DNA from 3 places in the Chitinimonas koreensis genome. Region 2 is predicted to be linked to each of the others. Evidence: predicted binding sites of a transcription regulator. Region 2 holds the regulator's gene; each other region holds the start of a gene.
The links. The regulator FNR, encoded in region 2, switches genes on or off when oxygen is low (the NO sensors DNR and NnrR bind a similar motif). The targets are predictions, from matches to a motif close to TTGATNNNNATCAA.

Region 1 (5,982 bases), 1.3 Mb from region 2:
GAGTAGCCGCACCACAACCGGCCGGCGATCGAGGTCCAGACGAACAGGCCGAAGGCGCTGACCAGCAGCAGCGCGGTCAGGTAGATGAAGTCCTGCGGCAGGAAGATGAAGCCGAAGATGTAGAACTTGCGGTTGACCAGGTCGAACAGCAGCATCTGCCGGTCGTGCCATTGCAGCCACGGCATGCCGTAGAAGAACAGCTGGGTGGCCACCACCCAGAACCAGCGCCACTGGGTGAAGCGGCCGGTGATCCAGCGCGGGTAGACCTTCTTGTGCTTCTCGTAGAGCACCACCTCTTCGAGTTCGGCCGGCGCGTCGGCGGGTGTCGCCGGCACCACCTTGATCGGGATGTTCTTGAACGAATTGGGCATGGGAAGCTTTCGGATCGTCTCTCGAAAACCCGCAGGACGGGCTTTCGGCAGACGCCGCGGAACCGGCCCCGCGAGGGCGGCCCGGACGTGGCAGCGGCCCCAGGCGCGAGGCCGGCGGAGCCAGCGCATTCGCGGCTGGAGCCGCTGTTGTTCGAGTGGCGACAGCGAGGCGGATTGTCCCATCCGCCTGCGCCGCCGCCCTGCGACATGGCGTCGCGGCCCGCGTGCCTACTGCGCGGCAGCGGTCTCGCCGCCCGCTTCGGCCTTGTGCGAGAAGCCGTAGACATAGGCCGCCAGCAGGTGGACCTTGCCCTCGCCCAGCGCGTCCTGCCAGGCCGGCATGCGGTTCTTGCGGCCGTTGGTGATGGTCTCGATGATGGTGCGTTCCGAGCCGCCGTAGAGCCAGACCTTGTCGGTCAGGTTGGGTGCGCCGAGCGCCTGGCTGCCCTTGCCGTCGGCCTGATGGCAGGCCACGCAGACCTGCTTGAAGGTCGCCTCGCCGCGGCCGGCGCGCACCGCGTCGTAGTCGCGGCTGGCCAGCTTGAGCACGTAGTTGGCGACGTCCTTCACCTTTTCCTCGCCGAAGGCCGCGCCGAAGGCCGGCATCTGGCCGCCGCGCCCCTGGCTGATGGTCTCGACGATCTTGTCCGGCGTGCCGCCGTACAGCCAGTCGCCGTCGGTCAGGTTGGGGAAGCCCTTGGCGCCGCGCGCGTCCGAGCCGTGGCACTGCATGCAGTAGGTCAGGAACAGGCTCTGGCCCGACTTGCGCGCCTCCTCGTCCTTGGACAGCGTCGCGATGTCGACCTTGATGTACTTGTCGTACAAGGGCTTGATCGCCGCTTCCTTGGCGGCCGATTCCTGCTCGTACTGGCTCACCTTGGTCCACTTCTTGGTGCCGGCCCAGACGCCCGGATAGAACACCAGGTAGCCGACGCCGAACACGATGGTCAGGTAGAACAGCCCCATCCACCAGCGCGGCAGCGGGTTGTTGTACTCCTCGAGGTCGCCGTCCCACTTGTGGCCGGTCACCTTCACCTGTTCGCCCTTGGGCAGCTTCACCACGCTCTGCGATCTGAGCAGGTAGCCCAGCCAGGCGAACGACAGCACCACGATGCCGGCCACCCACCAGGCCCAGAATTGGCTGAAGAAATCAGTCATGTTTCGCTCCAACACCCTCAACCGCGATCGGTCGGCGAGGGCAGGTCGTCGTCGTTGATCGGCTGCATGGACGCCTCTTCGAATCGGCGCGCCGCCGGCTTGCCCAGGCCCACAGGGCGATGGCGACGAAGCAGACGAGGCCGGCCACGGTGATCGCCTGGCGGAAGAGATTGATGTCCATGACAGCTCCTTGATTAGCTGCAATCAGCTATGCGAATCGGTAGGCCGGGCCGGTGCCCGACCCCGCCGCCGGGCGCGCAGCCCGGCCGCGGATCCATCCGGCGCCCGCCTCAGCGGATGCCCTTGAGCGCGAGGCCCAGGCCCTGCAGGTAGGCGATCACCGCGTCCATCTCGGTCTTGCCCTCGACCTCCTCGGGCGCCTTGGCGATCTCGTCCTTCGTATAGGGCACGCCGACCTTGGTGAGCGCGGTCATGCTGGCCTGCACCCGCTTGGGATCGAGCTTGCCGGCGGCGAGCCAGGGGAAGGCCGGCATGTTCGACTCGGGCGTGGTGTCGCGCGGGTTCATCAGGTGCACGAAGTGCCATTCGTCCGAGTAGCGGCCGCCGACGCGCGCCAGGTCGGGCCCGGTGCGCTTGGAGCCCCACTGGAACGGGTGGTCGTAGACCGACTCGCCGGCGACCGAGTAGTGGCCGTAGCGCTCGGTCTCGGCGCGGAACGGCCGGATCATCTGCGAGTGGCAGTTGTAGCAGCCCTCGCGGATGTAGACGTCGCGGCCGGCCAGTTGCAGCGCGGTATAGGGCTTCACGCCCGGGATCGGCTGGGTGGTCGACTTGGAGAACATCAGCGGCAGGATCTCGACCAGCATGGCGACGCTGATGATGGCCAGCGTGAAGCCGATCAGATAGCCGACGTGTTCTTCGATCAGGTGTTGGATCTTGTCCATGACTCGGGCTCCTCGATTCAGGCGTGCGCCGCTTGGGCGGTCGGGATCGGGGCGTCGACGGCGCGGCCCAGCATGATGGTGCGGGCGACGTTGTAGGCCATCAGGAACATGCCGCCGAGGAACATGGCGCCGCCGAGCACGCGGATCATGTAGTAGGGGTAGCTGGCCTTGACGCTGTCGATGAAGGCGTAGGTCAGCGTGCCGTCCGGGTTGGTGGCGCGCCACATCAGGCCCTGGGTCACGCCGGCGATCCACATCGCGGCGATGTAGAGCACCACGCCCAGCGTGGCGATCCAGAAGTGCGCCTCGATCAGCGGCACCGAGTACATCTTCTCGCGGTTGAACAGGCGCGGGATCAGGTAGTAGATCGAGCCGATCGAGATCATCGCCACCCAGCCCAGCGCACCCGAGTGCACGTGGCCGATGGTCCAGTCGGTGTAGTGCGACAGCGCGTTGACGGTCTTGATCGACATCATCGGACCTTCGAAGGTCGACATGCCGTAGAACGACAGCGCGGTCACCAGGAACTTCAGGATCGGATCGGTGCGCAGCTTATGCCAGGCGCCCGACAGGGTCATGATGCCGTTGATCATGCCGCCCCAGCTCGGCGCCAGCAGGATCAGCGAGAACACCATGCCCAGCGACTGGGTCCAGTCCGGCAGCGCGGTGTAGTGCAGATGGTGCGGGCCGGCCCACATATAGGTGAACACCAGCGCCCAGAAGTGCACCACCGAGAGCCGGTAGGAGTAGACCGGGCGGCCGGCCTGCTTGGGCACGAAGTAGTACATCATCCCGAGGAAGGCCGCGGTCAGGAAGAAGCCCACCGCGTTGTGGCCGTACCACCACTGCACCATCGCGTCGACCGCGCCGGAGTAGGCCGAGTACGACTTCCAGAAGCTGACCGGCACTTCCATGCTGTTGACGATATGCAGCAGCGCGACGGCCAGGATGAAGGCGCCGTAGAACCAGTTGGCCACGTAGATGTGCTTCTGCTTGCGCTTGGCGATGGTGCCGAAGAACACCACGGCATAGGCCACCCAGACGATGGTGATCAGGATGTCGATCGGCCATTCGAGTTCGGCGTATTCCTTGCCGCTGGTGTAGCCCAAGGGCAGCGTGATGGCCGCCAGCAGGATCACCACCTGCCAGCCCCAGAAGGTGAAGGCCGCCAGCTTGTCCGAGATCAGCCGGACGCCGCAGGTGCGCTGGACCACGTAGTAGGAAGTGGCGAACAGCGCGCAGCCGCCGAAGGCGAAGATCACCGCGTTGGTGTGCAGCGGGCGCAGCCGGCCGAAGTGGAAGTACGGGCCGTAGTTGAGCTCGGGCCAGGCCATCTGGGCGGCGATGATCACGCCGACCAGCATGCCGACGATGCCCCACACCACCGTCATGATGCTGAACTGCCGCACCACCCGGTAGTTGAAGGTCTCCGCCCCGGTCTGCTCGACAAGCGCAGGGTTGGCTTGCATGGGAAGTCTCCGAAGAACGCAAAAAAATCCGCTTTGGGCCCGCAGCATGCCGCAGGCAGCGGCTCAAAGGCCGCACACCTCCCGCGACAAAAAGTCGCAAGAAGCCGTGACACACCGCTCCCCCTCGGGCAGCGCGCCGAATGTTCGATAGCAACGGGACAGGATCGGGCTAGAACACTCGGTGCCGAGATTACGCTGGCGGCCGGCGGCCCTTGTTGATGTGCGTCAACCAGGTCTGCGAACGAAACCGGGAACCGGTGGTCGTCGCGCATGGCTGCGCCGAATTCTTGCTCTTGAATCGAGTCTGCTGCAAAGCAGCAATTCTAGCGCCTGACCGAACTGCGGGCAATTGAGCAATTGCTCTGGAAGCCGCGTCCAGACTGGCATACGGGAAAACGGCATATATCCTGGGAACGATTCCCAACCGCACAAGACGGTATCCGGAGCAGCCCGTTTCCGGCTGTCGAAGGCCGCTATAACGCGGCATCCGCCAGCCCGGTTGACAGCGCCTCGATCGCGCGCCGAACCGCCTGCGTTCCGCCGTCGGCGGCGCCGGGACCGAACGGCCCGGCGCGCCTGCGGCGATCGACCCGTCGCGCCCTCCCGGAAAAAACGACGGCGGCATCGCGAGGATGCCGCCGAGGCGGGAATGGCGCGGCCGGATCAGTGATGGTGGCCGTGCTCGCCGTGCACGTGGCCGTGTTCGAGTTCCTCGGCCGAGGCCGGGCGCACTTCGTCGATGGTGGCGGCGAAGCGGATGCGCTTGCCGGCCAGCGGGTGGTTGCCGTCGACCACGACCTTGCCGTCTTCGATCTCGGTGATGGTGAACAGCATCACGTCGCCGCTTTCCGGATCGTCGGCCTCGAACATCATGCCGACCTCGATCTCCTCGGGGAACACGTCGCGCGGCTCGATGCGGACCAGCTCGGCGTCGTATTCGCCGAAGGCGTCGTCCGGTTCCATCGTCACGTCGACCGAGTCGCCGGTCTTCTTGCCGTGCAGCGCTTCCTCGACCACCGGGAAGATGCCGTCGTAGCCGCCGTGCAGGTAGACCATGGGCTCGTCGGCCTCGGTCTGGTCGAGCAGCTCGCCCTCCGAGTCGTACATCTTGTACTGGAGCGAGACGACCGTGTTCTTGACGATTTCCATGCTGGGGGATTCCTCGGGAGACGCCGCGCTAGGCGTCAAGTTGTTGAATGAGCTTGAGTACATCTGCGGCGTGGCCGCGCGGCGTGACGTTGTACAGCGTGTGCCGCAGGGTGCCGGCGCGATCGACGATGAAGGTCGAGCGGATCGTGCCGAATTTTACCACGCCGTCGCGCTCCAGCTCCCTGAGCGTGTGATAGCGGCGCGACACGTCGGTTTCGGAATCGGACAGCAGGCGCACCAAGAGGCCGTGCTTGTCGCGGAACGCCTCGTGGCAGAACGGATCGTCGAGGCTCACGCCGAGCACCACCGTGTTGGAGCGCTCGAAGCGGTCGGCCAGGTCGGAGAACTCGATCGCCTCGCGGGTACAGCCCGGATCGTCGTCGCGATGATAGAAGTACAGCACTACCGTCTTGGCGCCGCGGTAGTCGGACAGCTTCACCATGTCCATCGCGGCGTCGGGCAGCTCGAAGTCGGGCGCGGGATGGCCGGGTTCCAGCATAGATGCACCTCCGGGTGGTTGGGCTCGGTCGGACCCGCTGCCGGCCGCCGTGCTGCAGGCTCCGGCATCGGATGAGATAATTCGGGCCAGCTGACCTCTTCCCCTATATAGCGCATATGCCCAATCCGCCCCTTGGCAATCTGACGGCCGAGCAATTCCTGGCCGATTACTGGCAAAAAAAACCACTGCTGATCCGCCAGGCGGTGACGCAATTCGACTGGCTGCCCGGGCTCGACGAGCTGGTCGCGCTGGCCGGCCGCGACGATGTCGAATCGCGCCTGGTCGAGCTTCGCAACGGCAAGTGGTCGTGCGAGTCGGGTCCGTTCCGCCCCTCGCGCTTCAAGAAGCTGGCCGCCAGCGACTGGACCGTGCTGGTGCAGAACATGAACCACCACCAGGCCTTCTGCGCCGAGCTGCTGTACCGCTTCGAC
Region 2 (5,982 bases):
CGCCGACCTTGCCGATGGCCGACACGCCGAGCCCGACCAGGTCGCACTCGGCCTGGGTCGAATAGCCCTGGAAGTTGCGGTGTAGCCGCCCCTGCCGCAGCGCGACCGCCAGCTCGTCGTCGGGCAGCGCGAAATGGTCCATGCCGATGTAGAGATAGCCGGCCGCCAACAGCGTCTCGACCGCCAGCCGCAGCATGGCGAGCTTGGTCTCGGCCGAGGGCATGGCCGTGGCGTCGATGCGGCGCTGCGGCTTGAAGCGCTCGGGCAGATGGGCGTAGCTGTACAGCGCGATGCGTGCCGGCCGCCAGGCTTTTACTTGTTCCAGCGTGACGGCGAGGCTGTCCGGCGTCTGCAACGGCAGGCCGTAGATCAGGTCGAGATTGATCGAGCGGTAGCCGAGCGCGCGGCCGGCATCGAGCACGGCGGCGGTCTGGCCGGCCGGCTGCACCCGGTTGATGGCGGCCTGCACGGCCGGGTCGAGATCCTGCACGCCGATGCTCATGCGCTTGAAACCGTGGCCGGCCAGCAGTGCCAGCGTGTGCTCGCCGAGCTGGCGCGGATCGATCTCGACCGAGCGCTCGGCATCGGGCGCGATCGAGAAGGCCACGGTCAGCATGCGCATCAGCCGCTCGAGCTGGGCGTCGGTGAGGAAGGTCGGCGTACCGCCGCCGAGGTGCAGCTGGGTCACCGGCGCCTCGCGGCCGAACAGCCTGGCCTGCATGACGATCTCCTGCTCGAGCGCGTCGAGGTAGGCGTCGGCCTGGCCGCGGTCCTCGGTGACGATCTTGTTGCAGGCGCAGTAATAGCAGGCGGTGCCGCAGAACGGCAGGTGGACGTAGAGCGACAGCGGCCGGCCGGCGCCGGCCATGCGCCGCGCGTCGACCGCACAGCGGTAGCGCGCTTCGTCGAATTCCTCGACGAAGCGGTCGGCGGTCGGATACGAGGTGTAGCGCGGTCCCGGCCCATCGTGGCGACGGACCAGTTCCGGGTCGAATTCGAGCGCGGTGGGGTCGTCGTTGAACGGGATCTGCATCGGTCAGGCTCGGGCTTGGCTTGTTCGCAGTCTAGGGAGGCGTCAAACTTGCGGCGTTGACCTGGGTCAAGCCATCCATCCGAACGCCATATGACCACCCTGTTCCCCGCCCACGAACTCAAGAACATCTGCGCCGGCTGCAGCCTGCGCGAGCTCTGCCTGCCGATCGGCCTCGAGCACGACGAGCTGTCGCAGCTCGACCAGATCATCAAGCAGCGCATCCCGGTCAAGCGCGGCGAGGCGCTGTTCCGCACCGACGATCCGTTCCGCTCGCTCTACGCGGTGCGCACCGGTTTCTTCAAGACCGTGGTGCTGTCGGAGGACGGCCGCGAGCAGGTCACCGGCTTCCACATGTCGGGCGAGCTGATCGGGCTCGACGCGCTCGGCGGCGAGCGCCATGCCTGCACCGCGATCGCGCTGGAGGACTGCGAGGTGTGCGAGCTGCCGTTCGAGCAGCTCGAATCGCTGTCCAAGGACATCCCGGCGCTGACGCGGCATTTCTACAAGCTGATGAGCCGCGAGATCGTGCGCGACCAGGGCGTGATGCTGCTGCTGGGCAATATGCGCGCCGAGGAACGGCTGGCCGCCTTCCTGCTCAACCTGTCGCAGCGGCTCGGCGCGCGCGGCTTCTCGTCCAGCGGCTTCCACCTGCGCATGACGCGCGAGGAGATCGGCAGCTTCCTCGGCATGAAGCTCGAAACCGTCAGCCGCACCTTCTCCAAGTTCCAGACCGACGGCCTGATCGCCGTGCAGGGCAAGCAGATCACCCTGCGCGACCTGCCGGCGCTCAAGCAGCTGCTGTCGGGCTGCGCCCGCAACTGAACTCCGCGCGGCCACGAAAAAGGCGACCCGAGGGTCGCCTTTTGTCCGCCTGCCGCACCTTCAATGCGCCAGCGTGCCTGGATCGTGATCTTGCTGCGGCTTGCTGAAATCGACCGGACAGTAACGGTTCAATTGCTCGCGATCGCGCTCGAAGAACAGCGTCAGCCCGCTCGACAGGCCGGCGAACAGCCAGCAGACGAAGAAACCGATCGAATAGGCCATGACGCGAGTTTCGAACAGCGGCTCGCCCTGGAAGGTCAGTTCGAGCGGATCGAACAAGGTGAAGAACAGGCTGTTGAGGATGCCGGCCACCAGGAAGGACGGCCACAGCACCAGGATCGACTTCAACTTCATGTGCAATGTCTCCATGTCTTTTTGCACTCTGCACCCCTGAATTGACTACCTGGGATCGGTCTGACGCCGACGTCGTGGGGCGATCCTAACGCCTGCCCGGGGCAGCGGCAAAGCCCTTTTCGATCAAGGCTCTACGCCCCGATTGGATGCTGCGATGCAGCACGAGTTCAATAAAATCGAAATACAGGTCGGCAAAGCTGCGCCGCTCGCCCATAATCGAGACGTAACATTCCTTGCCTGCCATGCAGTTGCCCGCTTCGGAATTCCTGACATGCGTCTATCCCTGGATGCGCTGGTCGTACTCGACGCCATCGATCGCAAGGGCAGCTTCGCCGCTGCGGCGGCCGAGCTGCACCGCGTGCCGTCCGCGATCACCTACACGATCCAGAAGCTCGAGCAGGACCTCGACGTGCTGATCTTCGACCGCAGCGGCCACCGTGCGCGGCTGACGCCGGCCGGCCAGGAACTGTTGCGCGAAGGCCGCCCGCTGCTCGACGCCGCCGCCGCGCTCGAGGCGCGCGTCAAGCGCGTCGCCACCGGCTGGGAGCCCGAGCTGCGCATCGCGGTCGGCGACCTGGTCGATTTCGGCGCCCTGCTCGGCTCGGTCGCGGCCTTCGACGGCATCGGCGGCGAGACCCGGCTGCGCTTCTCGCACGAGGCCTTCGGCGGCGCCTGGGATGCGCTCTACACCGGCCGTGCCGACCTCGCCATCGGCGCACCCGACGATGCGCCGCCCGGCGGCGGCTTCAAGAGCCAGCCGCTGGGCGAGGTCGAATTCGTGCTGGCCGCCGCGCCGCACCATCCGCTGGCGCGCGAGCCGCAGCCGGTGCCGATCCAGGCGGTCCGCACGCACCGCGCGGTCAGCGTGGCCGACAGCTCGCGCACGCTGCCGCCGCGCACCTCGGGCCTGCTGACCGGCCAGCCGACGCTGACGGTATCGACCCAGGCCGACAAGCTGGCCGCCCAGCTGGCCGGCCTCGGCGTGGGCTTCCTGCCGCGCCGCATCGCCCAGCCGCATATCGATGCCGGCCGCCTGGTCGCGCTGCAGTGCGAGGAAGCCAAGCAGGTCGCCAAGCTGCATGTCGCCTGGCCGACCAAGGCGCGCGGCAATGCGCTGCGCTGGTTCCTCGACCACCTGGCCCAGCCGGCCGTGAGCCGCCTGCTGTGCGAGGGCGGCGGACCGGCGTGCAGCTGATCGCCTGTGACCTGCCGGCCACGCTGGCGGCCCGGTTGGCGCGGCAGGGCAAGGCGGGCTGGTGTCTCGATGCGCAGATGCCGCCGGGCTGGTCCGCGCCGCCCGGGGGCGTCGCGCCGGCCGGGCCGCAGCTCTGGTTGCTCGGCGGCCCGCCGCCCTGCCCTCTCGCCGCCGGCGACTTGGTCGTCGAGCTCGGCGATGCATCCCCCTTGCCCGATCATCCGCAGCGCATCCGGATCGCCTGGCAGGACAGTCCGTTCGGCGTGGAGCACGGCTTCCTGCTCGCCGTCGGCGGCGAAGCCGGGCCGGTGGCGCAGGCCGGTGCGCTGCTCGACGCGCTGGCGCCGGCCGCCGGTGGCTGGCTGCATGCCGGCGATCTGGCCGCACCACGGCTGCTGGCCGACCTGGCGGCCATGCTCGGCGGCGGCATCGGCCAGTTGTCCGGCCTGATGATGGCGCCGCTGGGCCAGGCGCCCAGCGGCTGGTGGCAAGGCCAGCAGGACTTGCTGCGGGCGCTGGCCGAGCGCGCCGGGCGCTATCTGGACCACGAATCCGATCGCCGGCCCTACTGCGCGGCGCAACCCCTGCCGCCGCTGTTCATGCTGACGCCGCCCGGCGCCGCCGAAACCGATTCGCCGGCCTGCAAGCTGGCGCAACTGCTGCGCTGGCTGGGTCGGCAATCGGCCGGCAACGTACCGTCATCCGGCGCTCGAGGCACTCCGCCCGCATCCTGAAGCGCCCGGATGACGGACATGAAAAAACCCACGCCGAAGCGTGGGTTTTTTCGTTCGATCCGTCGCACCGCCGAGGCGGCGCGACCGGCGATCGATCAGACCGCGGCAGCGGGCGAAGCCTTGCGAGCCGAGGTCTTGGCAACGCCGGCAGCGGCCTTGGCCGAGGTTTCGGCGGCGGCGACGCTGGCTTCGGCGAAGTCGCTGGTGACCTTCTTGGCGGTCTTGGCGACCGTGTCGTAGGCCGAAGCGGCGGTGGCGACGGCGGTCTTGACGGCCGAGACGACGATCTCGGAGCCGGCCGGAGCCTGCTTCACGGCCTTGTCCAGCGTGGTGACCAAGCCCTTGTTGAATTCGATGACCTGTTCTTCGACGAAGGCGCCGAGTTCGGCCTGGGTGCTGCTGGCCGCTTCGTAGACGTTCTTGGCGACGGCCAGGGCCTTGTCGACCACCGGCTGCGACAGCTGCTGCTGCAGCGACAGCAGGCCTTGCACGTCCTTGACTTCGGTCAGGGCCTTGGCGGTGGCGGTGTTTTCGCTCAGCAGTTCGCGGGCGACGTCGAGCTGCAGGGTGACGAGGCGCTCGACACCGGACAGGGCGATATTGGACAGACGGATGGATTTTTCGAGTTGTGCTTGGCCGAGGGCGGCGAAATCGGAGGTTGCGAACATGGGTCTTCTCCTGGCTGATTGTCGGTGGAATGTGCCGTGCACATGGTCTCTTTTGCACCGCAGCATGAGACCATTATGGTCAGCGCCCGGTTCACCGTCAAGCTCTTTTTTGTGCGTTGCACAAAATCATCGATCCGTACTTTTATCCTTTGTTAACAACAGATTAAAAATTCGAGCAAAAAATCTAATGCGGCAGCGCAATCAGGCTCCGGCGACGGGCGGCGTCTTGTGGCGGATCGCCAGCACGGCCTGGTTGCGCAGCGCCTTGCACAGGCCCAGTTCCTTGGGACCGAGCCGCAGGCTGCCCGGCGCGTCCTGGTCGGCGTAGAACAGGCCGACCACCTTGCGGTCGATGACCACCGGCAGCAGGAGGAAGCTGCGGCCGGCGCCGAGCTGGCGGAACCAGGCCGGGATGCGCTCGCGCACCGCCGGGTGGTCGATGTCGTCGACCAGCTCGTCGCGATTGCGACTCAGCGCGGTGCGGAACAGGTCGCCGCTGTCGTCGAGCGGCAGCTGGAAGCGTTCGAGAAACGATTCGATGTCGTCGCCGAAGCCGAAGCGGCCGACCACCGCGTTGCGCTGCACGCTGCGCGTCGCCAGCAGCACCCGGCGCACGCCGAGGCTGCGGTAGAGCGTCTCCAGGATCATGCGCAGCAGGTCGTTGAGACGGAAATCGCCGACCAGGGTCTCGGTGACGTCCTGCACGCAGCTGGCCAGCACCTCGACAACTTCGGGCCGGTCGACCGCCGGCGCCGCCTCTTCCTCGGCCGGTGCCGGCTCCTCCAGCCCGGACTCGGCCGCCGCCATGCCGCCGCGCGGCAGCCCGCCGAGCTTGCGCAGCCGCGCCAGGGTGCCCTCGGACTGGGTTTCCAGGCCGAAGATGGCCGCCTCGCGCAGCGTCTCGCGTGCCGCCTCGTCGACCGCCAACCGCAGGTCGCGCTCGGTCAGCCGCATCGCCACGGCATGGCCGTCGCGCACGCGCAGGAAGCTGGCGAAGCGCTGGCCCTCGTCCTCGGCCAGCATCGCCCGCATCAGCGCGCTGCCGGCGTTGGCATAGAGCCGCAGCCAGTCGCCGTCGTGGCGCGGCGAGCGCGGCTTGGCGTCCTCCAGCGCCATGCTGCCGACCAGCTTGTCGGGCAGGTGCCAGCTGCGCGCGACCGCCATGCCGAGCTCCTC
Region 3 (5,982 bases), 630 kb from region 2:
CGGCTGGAGGCCGGCGAACTGACGCTGCACGGCTGGTATTTCGATCTCGACGCCGGCGCGCTGCTGGCCTATTCGCCGCGCGCCGACGCCTTCCTGCCGCTGGTCAGCCCGCTGCTGGAGGAGGTGCGATGAACGCCGTCTTCGGCCTGGTCGGCCGCTCGGGCAGCGGCAAGACCACCCTGATCGAACGGCTGCTGCCGATCTGGGCGGCGCGCGGCCTGCGCGTCAACGTGATCAAGCACAGCCACCACGACGTCGAGCTGGAACCGGCCGGCAAGGACAGCGCGCGCTTCCGCGCCGCCGGCGCGGCCGAGGTGCTGCTGGCCTCGCCCTACCGCTACGCGCTGTTCCACGAGCTGCGCGGCGCGCCGGAACCCGGTCTGGACGAACAGCTGGCGCGGCTGGCGCCGGCCGACCTGACGCTGGTGGAGGGCTTCAAGCAGTGCGCGATCCCGCGGCTGGAGGTCTACCGGCCGGACCACGGCCACCCGCCGCTCTACCCGCTGCTGCCCGGCCTGCTGGCCGTCGCCAGCGACCGCCATTTCGATTGTCCCTTGCCGCTGCTCGACCTGAACCAGCCCGAGGCGATCGCCGTGTTCATCGAAGCCCGGCTGGCGCTGGCCCGGCCGCCCGCTCCCGCCCCGACGGAGGAAAGGCCATGACGCTCCAGACCATCCGCATCCTGTATTTCGCCCGCCTGCGCGAGGCGTTCGACCTCGACGGCGAGGTGCTGGCGCTGCCGCCCGGCTGCGCCGACGTGGCCGGCCTGCTGGCCTTGCTGCGCGCCCGCGGCGGCGCCTGGGCCGCCGAGCTGGCCGAGGGCCGGGTGTTCCGCGTCGCGGTGGAGCAGGACATGGCCAGGCACGACACCGCGCTGGCGGCCGGCGCCGAGGTGGCGATCTTCCCGCCGGTGACCGGCGGCTGAATGAATCGAAAGACGCCGGTGCCGTACGGCACCGGCGGTGACCGGAACGAAGGTCGGGATCAAAGGAAGGGTAGCGGACTGCGCGTCACCGCCACCGCGACGATGTAGCCCACGCAGGCCAGCGCCGCGGCCAGCCAGGCCAGCCGGCGCGAGACCGGCAGCTGCGGCGCCAGCGCCCGCTTGCCCAGCAGCACGTAGGCCGCCAGCGCGATCACCTTGGCGGTGAGCCAGGCCTGCTGGAACGGATACTGGCCGCTGAGCCAGGCCAGGCTGACCGCGGCGGCCAGCAGCAGGCTATCGTTGAGGTGCGGCAGCCAGCGCAGTGGCGGCCAGCGCCGCCAGTCGATGCAGGCCAGCGCCAGCCCGCCGCGCAGGGCGAACAGGCCGATGCTGAGCAGCGCGCAGGCGATGTGCAGGTGGCGGATGGTGAGGTAGCTCATGGATGCGGATGCAGTGAACGAGCCGGCGCGACGACCGGCGATACGACAAGGATAGGGCGGCCGCGGCATGGCCGCCTTGCACTGGATCAAGGCGATCGCGGCCGGGCGGGCAGACACTCGCGGCAAGCCGCCACGATGGCCGGCAAGGAGGACACAGGTGATGAATCGATCCGGTAACAACCCGGCCCAGGCCGCGGAGCTGCCCTCGCTGCGGCACCGGCTGTCCACCCGCATCGTCGCCAGCGCGCTGGCGGCGCTGCTGGTGGTGCTCGGCATGATCGGCTGGACGCTGTGGCTGTCCTGGCAGCTCGAAGGCGCCGGCGCCGCCATCAACGACGCCGGCAGCCTGCGCATGCGCGCCAGCCGCGTCGGCGTCGTCCTGCTGCAGGCCGGGCCGGTGCACGCGGCCGAGGCGCGCGACGACCTGGCGGCGCTGGCCGACACCCTGCAGCAGCTGCAGCGCGGCGTGCCGTCGCGGCCGCTGTTCCTGCCGGCCGGCAACGCGATCCGCGCCCAGATGGCGCAGGTGCGGCAGCTGTGGCAGGCCCGCCTGCAGCCGGCCGCCGAGCACGCGCTGGCCGGCGGCGGCCAGGCCGACTACCTGGCCGCGCTGCCCGGCTTCGTCGCCGAGGCCGACGCGCTGGTGCACATGATCGAGGTCGACAACGCCGGCAAGACCACCCTGCTGCGGTTGTCGCAGTCAGTGCTGATCGGCATCGCCTGCATCGGCACGCTGGCTGTGATCTACCTGCTCTACCTGTGGATCATCTCGCCGGTGATGCAGCTGCAGGACGGCCTGCGCCGCATGGCGGCGCACGAATTCGGCGTGCGGCTGCCGGTGGAGAGCCGCGACGAGTTCGGCGTGCTGGCGCAGGGCTTCAACCGCATGGCCGACGAGCTGGCGGAGCTGTACCGCGAGCTGGAGGAGCGGGTGCAGCGCAAGACCGCCCAGCTGGCCCAGCAGAACCGCGAACTCGGCGCGCTGTACGACATGGCCGCCTTCCTCAACCAGCCCTGCGATATCGACGCGCTGTGCCGCGGCTTCCTGCAGCGGGTGATGCGCCAGTTCGACGCCGACGGCGGCAGCATCCGGGTGATCGACCCGCTCGGCGAGAAGCTGCACCTGGTGGTGTCGGAAGGGCTGTCGGAGGCGCTGGAGGAGGCCGAGCACTGCATGAAGATCGACGCTTGCTTCTGCGGCGAGGCGACCCGCGAGGGCGTGGTGGTGATCCGCGACTTCCGCAAGCTGCCGCGCCAGGTCGAGTACAACTGCGCCAGGGAGGGCTTCAAGGGCCTGGCGGTGTTCCGGGTGGTGACCGGCGACGAGGTGCTCGGCGCTTTCTCGCTGCATTTCCGCGGCAGCCACGAGGTGCCGGCGGCCGAGGCGCAGCTGCTGGAGACGCTGGGCCAGCACCTGGGCGTGGCGCTGGACAACCGCCGGCTCGGCGCCAAGGCGCGCCAGCTGGCGGTGGCCGAGGAGCGCGGCCTGGTGGCGCAGGGCCTGCACGACAGCATCGCCCAGGGGCTGAACTTCCTGAACCTGCAATTGCAGATGCTCGACGGCGCGGTGGCGCGCGGCGACCTCGGCGAGATCCGCTTCATCGCGCCGATGCTGCGTGCCGGCGTGGACGAGAGCTACCAGGACGTGCGCGAGCTGCTGCTCAATTTCCGCAGCAAGCTCGGCCAGGGCGAATTGCGCGCCGCGGTCGAGGACACCGTGGCGCGCTTCCGCCGCCAGGCCGGCATCGAGGCGGCGCTGACGATCAACGAGCTCGACGGCGCGCCGCTGCCGCCCGAGCAGCAGCTGCAGGTGCTGTTCATCCTGCAGGAGGCGCTGTCCAATGTGCGCAAGCATGCGCAGGCGCGCCACGTGACGGTGCAGATCGGCAATCATCGCGATTTCGAGCTGACCATCCGCGACGACGGCCGCGGCTACGATCCGGCCGAGGTGGCCGGCCGCGGCGAGCGCCACGTCGGCCTGCACATCATGCGCGAGCGCGCGGCGCGGCTGCATGCCGTGCTGGAGCTCGACGCGCGGCCCGGCGCCGGCGCCAGCGTCCGGCTGGTGCTGCCGCAATCCGAACGCCAAGTCGCCTGAACCTCTGGGAAAGATCATGACCATCCGCATCCTGCTGATCGACGACCACAGCCTGTTCCGCTCCGGCGTGCGCCAGCTGCTGCAGCGCGAGACCGACCTGGAGATCGTGGCCGAGGCGGCCGACGGCGTGGAGGGCGTCAAGCGCGCCAAGGAATTCGCGCCCGACGTGATCCTGCTCGACCTCAACATGCCCGGCCTGTCGGGCCTGGAGACGCTGCAGCTCCTGGTGCAGGACCTGCCCGACGCCGCCGTGCTGATCCTGACCGTGTCGGAGGACGCCGACGAGCTGGGCCAGGCGCTGCGCAGCGGCGCGCGCGGCTACCTGATCAAGAGCATCGAGGCCGAGGCGCTGGTCGCCGCGGTGCGGCGCGTGCACCGCGGCGAGCCGGTGATCGCCGACAGCATGACGGCCAAGCTGGTGGCCCAGTTCCGCGCCCAGCCGGCGGGGCCGGCGGCCGGCGCCGGCCCCGCCGCCGAGCGCGACCGGCTGACTGCGCGCGAACGCGAGATCGTGCAGTGCCTGGCGCGCGGCGAGAGCAACAAGCAGATCGCCCGCCGACTCGACGTGGCCGAGAGCACGGTCAAGATCCACGTCCAGAACATTCTCAAGAAGCTGAACCTGACCAGCCGGGTGCAGGTGGCGGTGTATGCCGTCGAGCACGGCATCGGCGACGGCGCGGCCTAGATCGCTAGCTGGATCGCCGCCTAGATCGCCGTATAGCGGCCGGGCCGGTGGTTGACGGCGATCACCAGGTTCATCGCCGCGGCGCCGAGCACCGACAGCAGCACGCGGCGGCCGTCGAGCGCCAGCAAGGCGCCGCACAGGATCAGGCCGTCGGCCGCCATCTGCAGCTGGCCGGCGCGCCAGCCGCGCTTGTCCTGCAGGTAGAGCGCCAGCACCCCTATGCCGCCGAGGCTGGCGCGGTGGCGCACCAGGATCAAGAGGCCGGTGCCGGCCAGGAGCCCGGCCAGCACGGCGGCGAAGGCCGGGTCGAGCCCGTCCAGCCGGATGAAGCGCGGCAGCCACTCGCTGTAGACCGACAGGAGGCTCACCGCGGCGAAGGTCTTGACCGTGAACACCGGCCCCATGGCGCGCCAGGCGAACAGGTAGCAGGGCAGGTTGAGCGCGAAGAACACCGCGCCGAACGGCTGCCCGCTCAGGTAGTGGCCGAGGAAGGCCAGCCCGGCGGTGCCGCCGGTCAACAGGCCGGCCTCGCGCAGCAGCAGCACCGACACGGCCACGAACAGGCCGCCGATCAGCAGCGCCTGCAGGTCTTCGAACCAGGCATGGGAAGCGGTGGCGGCGGCGGTGGTCATGGCGGGTCCGGCGGAGGAGGGGGCGCCGCCATTATGGCGGGCCGGCGCGGGCCGCCGCGGCCGATCCGGCCGAAGCTTGACGCGGATCAAGCCGGCCGCGGCCGTCGCCGCGGCGCTTGCCCGCCGTCAAGGCGGAGCGCCTGGGCCGAGGCCTAGCATGGCGTCCTCGTCCCTACCCGGAATCCGCGCCATGACCGATGCCATCGCCCGCCTGATCCACGAGCACCATACCTGCGACGACCTGCTGGAACGGGTCGAGGCCGCCGCCCGCCGGGCCGACTGGCCGGCCGCGCGCGACCACTTCCATGAGGCCGAGCAGGCCATGCTCGGCCATTTCGAGCTGGAGGAGGAACGGCTGTTCCCGGCCTTCGAGCAGGCCACCGGCATCGTGCACGGCCCGACCGCGGTGATGCGCGAAGAGCACGAAGCCATGCGCGACCTGCTGGAGAACTGCCGCAGCATCCTGCTGCTGGAGGACGCCGCGGCGCTGCAGGCCGAGCTCGACACCCTGTTCATCCTGGTGCAGCAGCACAACGTGAAGGAAGAGAACGTGCTCTACCCGCTGTGCCGCGCGCGGGTGCCGGGGCTGGCGGCGCTGCTGGCCGAGCCGGCGCCGGCCCAGCCGGCATGAGTGCGCCGGCCAATCTCGACTTCGAGCTGGCGCCGGCGCCCAGCGTGGTGTTCGGCTGCCTGTTGCCGGCGCCGTGGGTCGGGATCGCGGCCGGCCTGCTGCTGGCCTTCGGCCCGGTCGAGGGGTTGCCGCACCGCTTCGCGCCGCTGAGCCTGGCGCTGGTGCATGTCGTCGCGGTCGGCATGCTGCTGCCGGTGATGCTCGGCGCGCTGTTCCAGCTGCTGCCGGTGCTGGCCGGCGTGCCGGTGCCGGCCGCGCGCCATGTCTCGCCGCTGGTGGCGCCGTGCTGCATTGCGACCGCGGCCGGCCTAGCTTGGGGCTTCATCGGCGGCGATCCGCGCGGCTTCAGCCTCGCCGGCGGCGTGGCGCTGGCCGGGCTCGGCACGGTGGCGCTGTTGCTGGCGATCGCCGGCCGGCGGGTGGCGGTGGTCAATCCCAGCACCCGGGTGCTGCGCCGCGTCGGCTGGGCGCTGGCGGCCACGCTGGCGCTGGGCGCGGCGCTGGCCGGCGTGTTCGGCTATGGCTGGGCGCTGCCGCTGGCCACGCTGCTCGACCTGCACCTGGCCTGGGG

Region 1: the regulator FNR is predicted to act here: its motif matches at 4,119-4,132, upstream of ccoN (cytochrome-c oxidase, cbb3-type subunit I).
Region 3: the regulator FNR is predicted to act here: its motif matches at 4,857-4,870, upstream of H9L41_RS14785 (hemerythrin domain-containing protein).

The regions. Positions count from the first base shown of each region.
Region 1 is NZ_CP060704.1:1,637,414-1,643,395, reverse strand. It holds gene ccoG (cytochrome c oxidase accessory protein CcoG) at 1-371, opposite strand, end outside; gene ccoP (cytochrome-c oxidase, cbb3-type subunit III) at 600-1,529, opposite strand; gene H9L41_RS07100 (cbb3-type cytochrome oxidase subunit 3) at 1,522-1,710, opposite strand; gene ccoO (cytochrome-c oxidase, cbb3-type subunit II) at 1,820-2,434, opposite strand; gene ccoN (cytochrome-c oxidase, cbb3-type subunit I) at 2,452-3,903, opposite strand; gene H9L41_RS07085 (FKBP-type peptidyl-prolyl cis-trans isomerase) at 4,567-5,052, opposite strand; gene H9L41_RS07080 (peroxiredoxin) at 5,081-5,551, opposite strand; gene H9L41_RS07075 (cupin domain-containing protein) at 5,668-5,982, shown strand, end outside.
Region 2 is NZ_CP060704.1:2,950,658-2,956,639, forward strand. It holds gene hemN (oxygen-independent coproporphyrinogen III oxidase) at 1-1,033, opposite strand, end outside; gene fnr (fumarate/nitrate reduction transcriptional regulator Fnr) at 1,124-1,855, shown strand; gene H9L41_RS12345 (hypothetical protein) at 1,916-2,209, opposite strand; gene H9L41_RS12350 (hypothetical protein) at 2,295-2,453, opposite strand; gene H9L41_RS12355 (LysR family transcriptional regulator) at 2,481-3,404, shown strand; gene H9L41_RS12360 (hypothetical protein) at 3,395-4,138, shown strand; gene H9L41_RS12365 (phasin family protein) at 4,234-4,806, opposite strand; gene H9L41_RS12370 (HDOD domain-containing protein) at 5,008-5,982, opposite strand, start outside.
Region 3 is NZ_CP060704.1:3,576,441-3,582,422, reverse strand. It holds gene H9L41_RS14820 (carbonic anhydrase) at 1-132, shown strand, start outside; gene mobB (molybdopterin-guanine dinucleotide biosynthesis protein B) at 129-662, shown strand; gene moaD (molybdopterin converting factor subunit 1) at 659-925, shown strand; gene H9L41_RS14805 (SirB2 family protein) at 985-1,365, opposite strand; gene H9L41_RS14800 (type IV pili methyl-accepting chemotaxis transducer N-terminal domain-containing protein) at 1,526-3,463, shown strand; gene H9L41_RS14795 (response regulator) at 3,480-4,148, shown strand; gene H9L41_RS14790 (YitT family protein) at 4,169-4,780, opposite strand; gene H9L41_RS14785 (hemerythrin domain-containing protein) at 4,971-5,411, shown strand; gene H9L41_RS14780 (hypothetical protein) at 5,408-5,982, shown strand, end outside.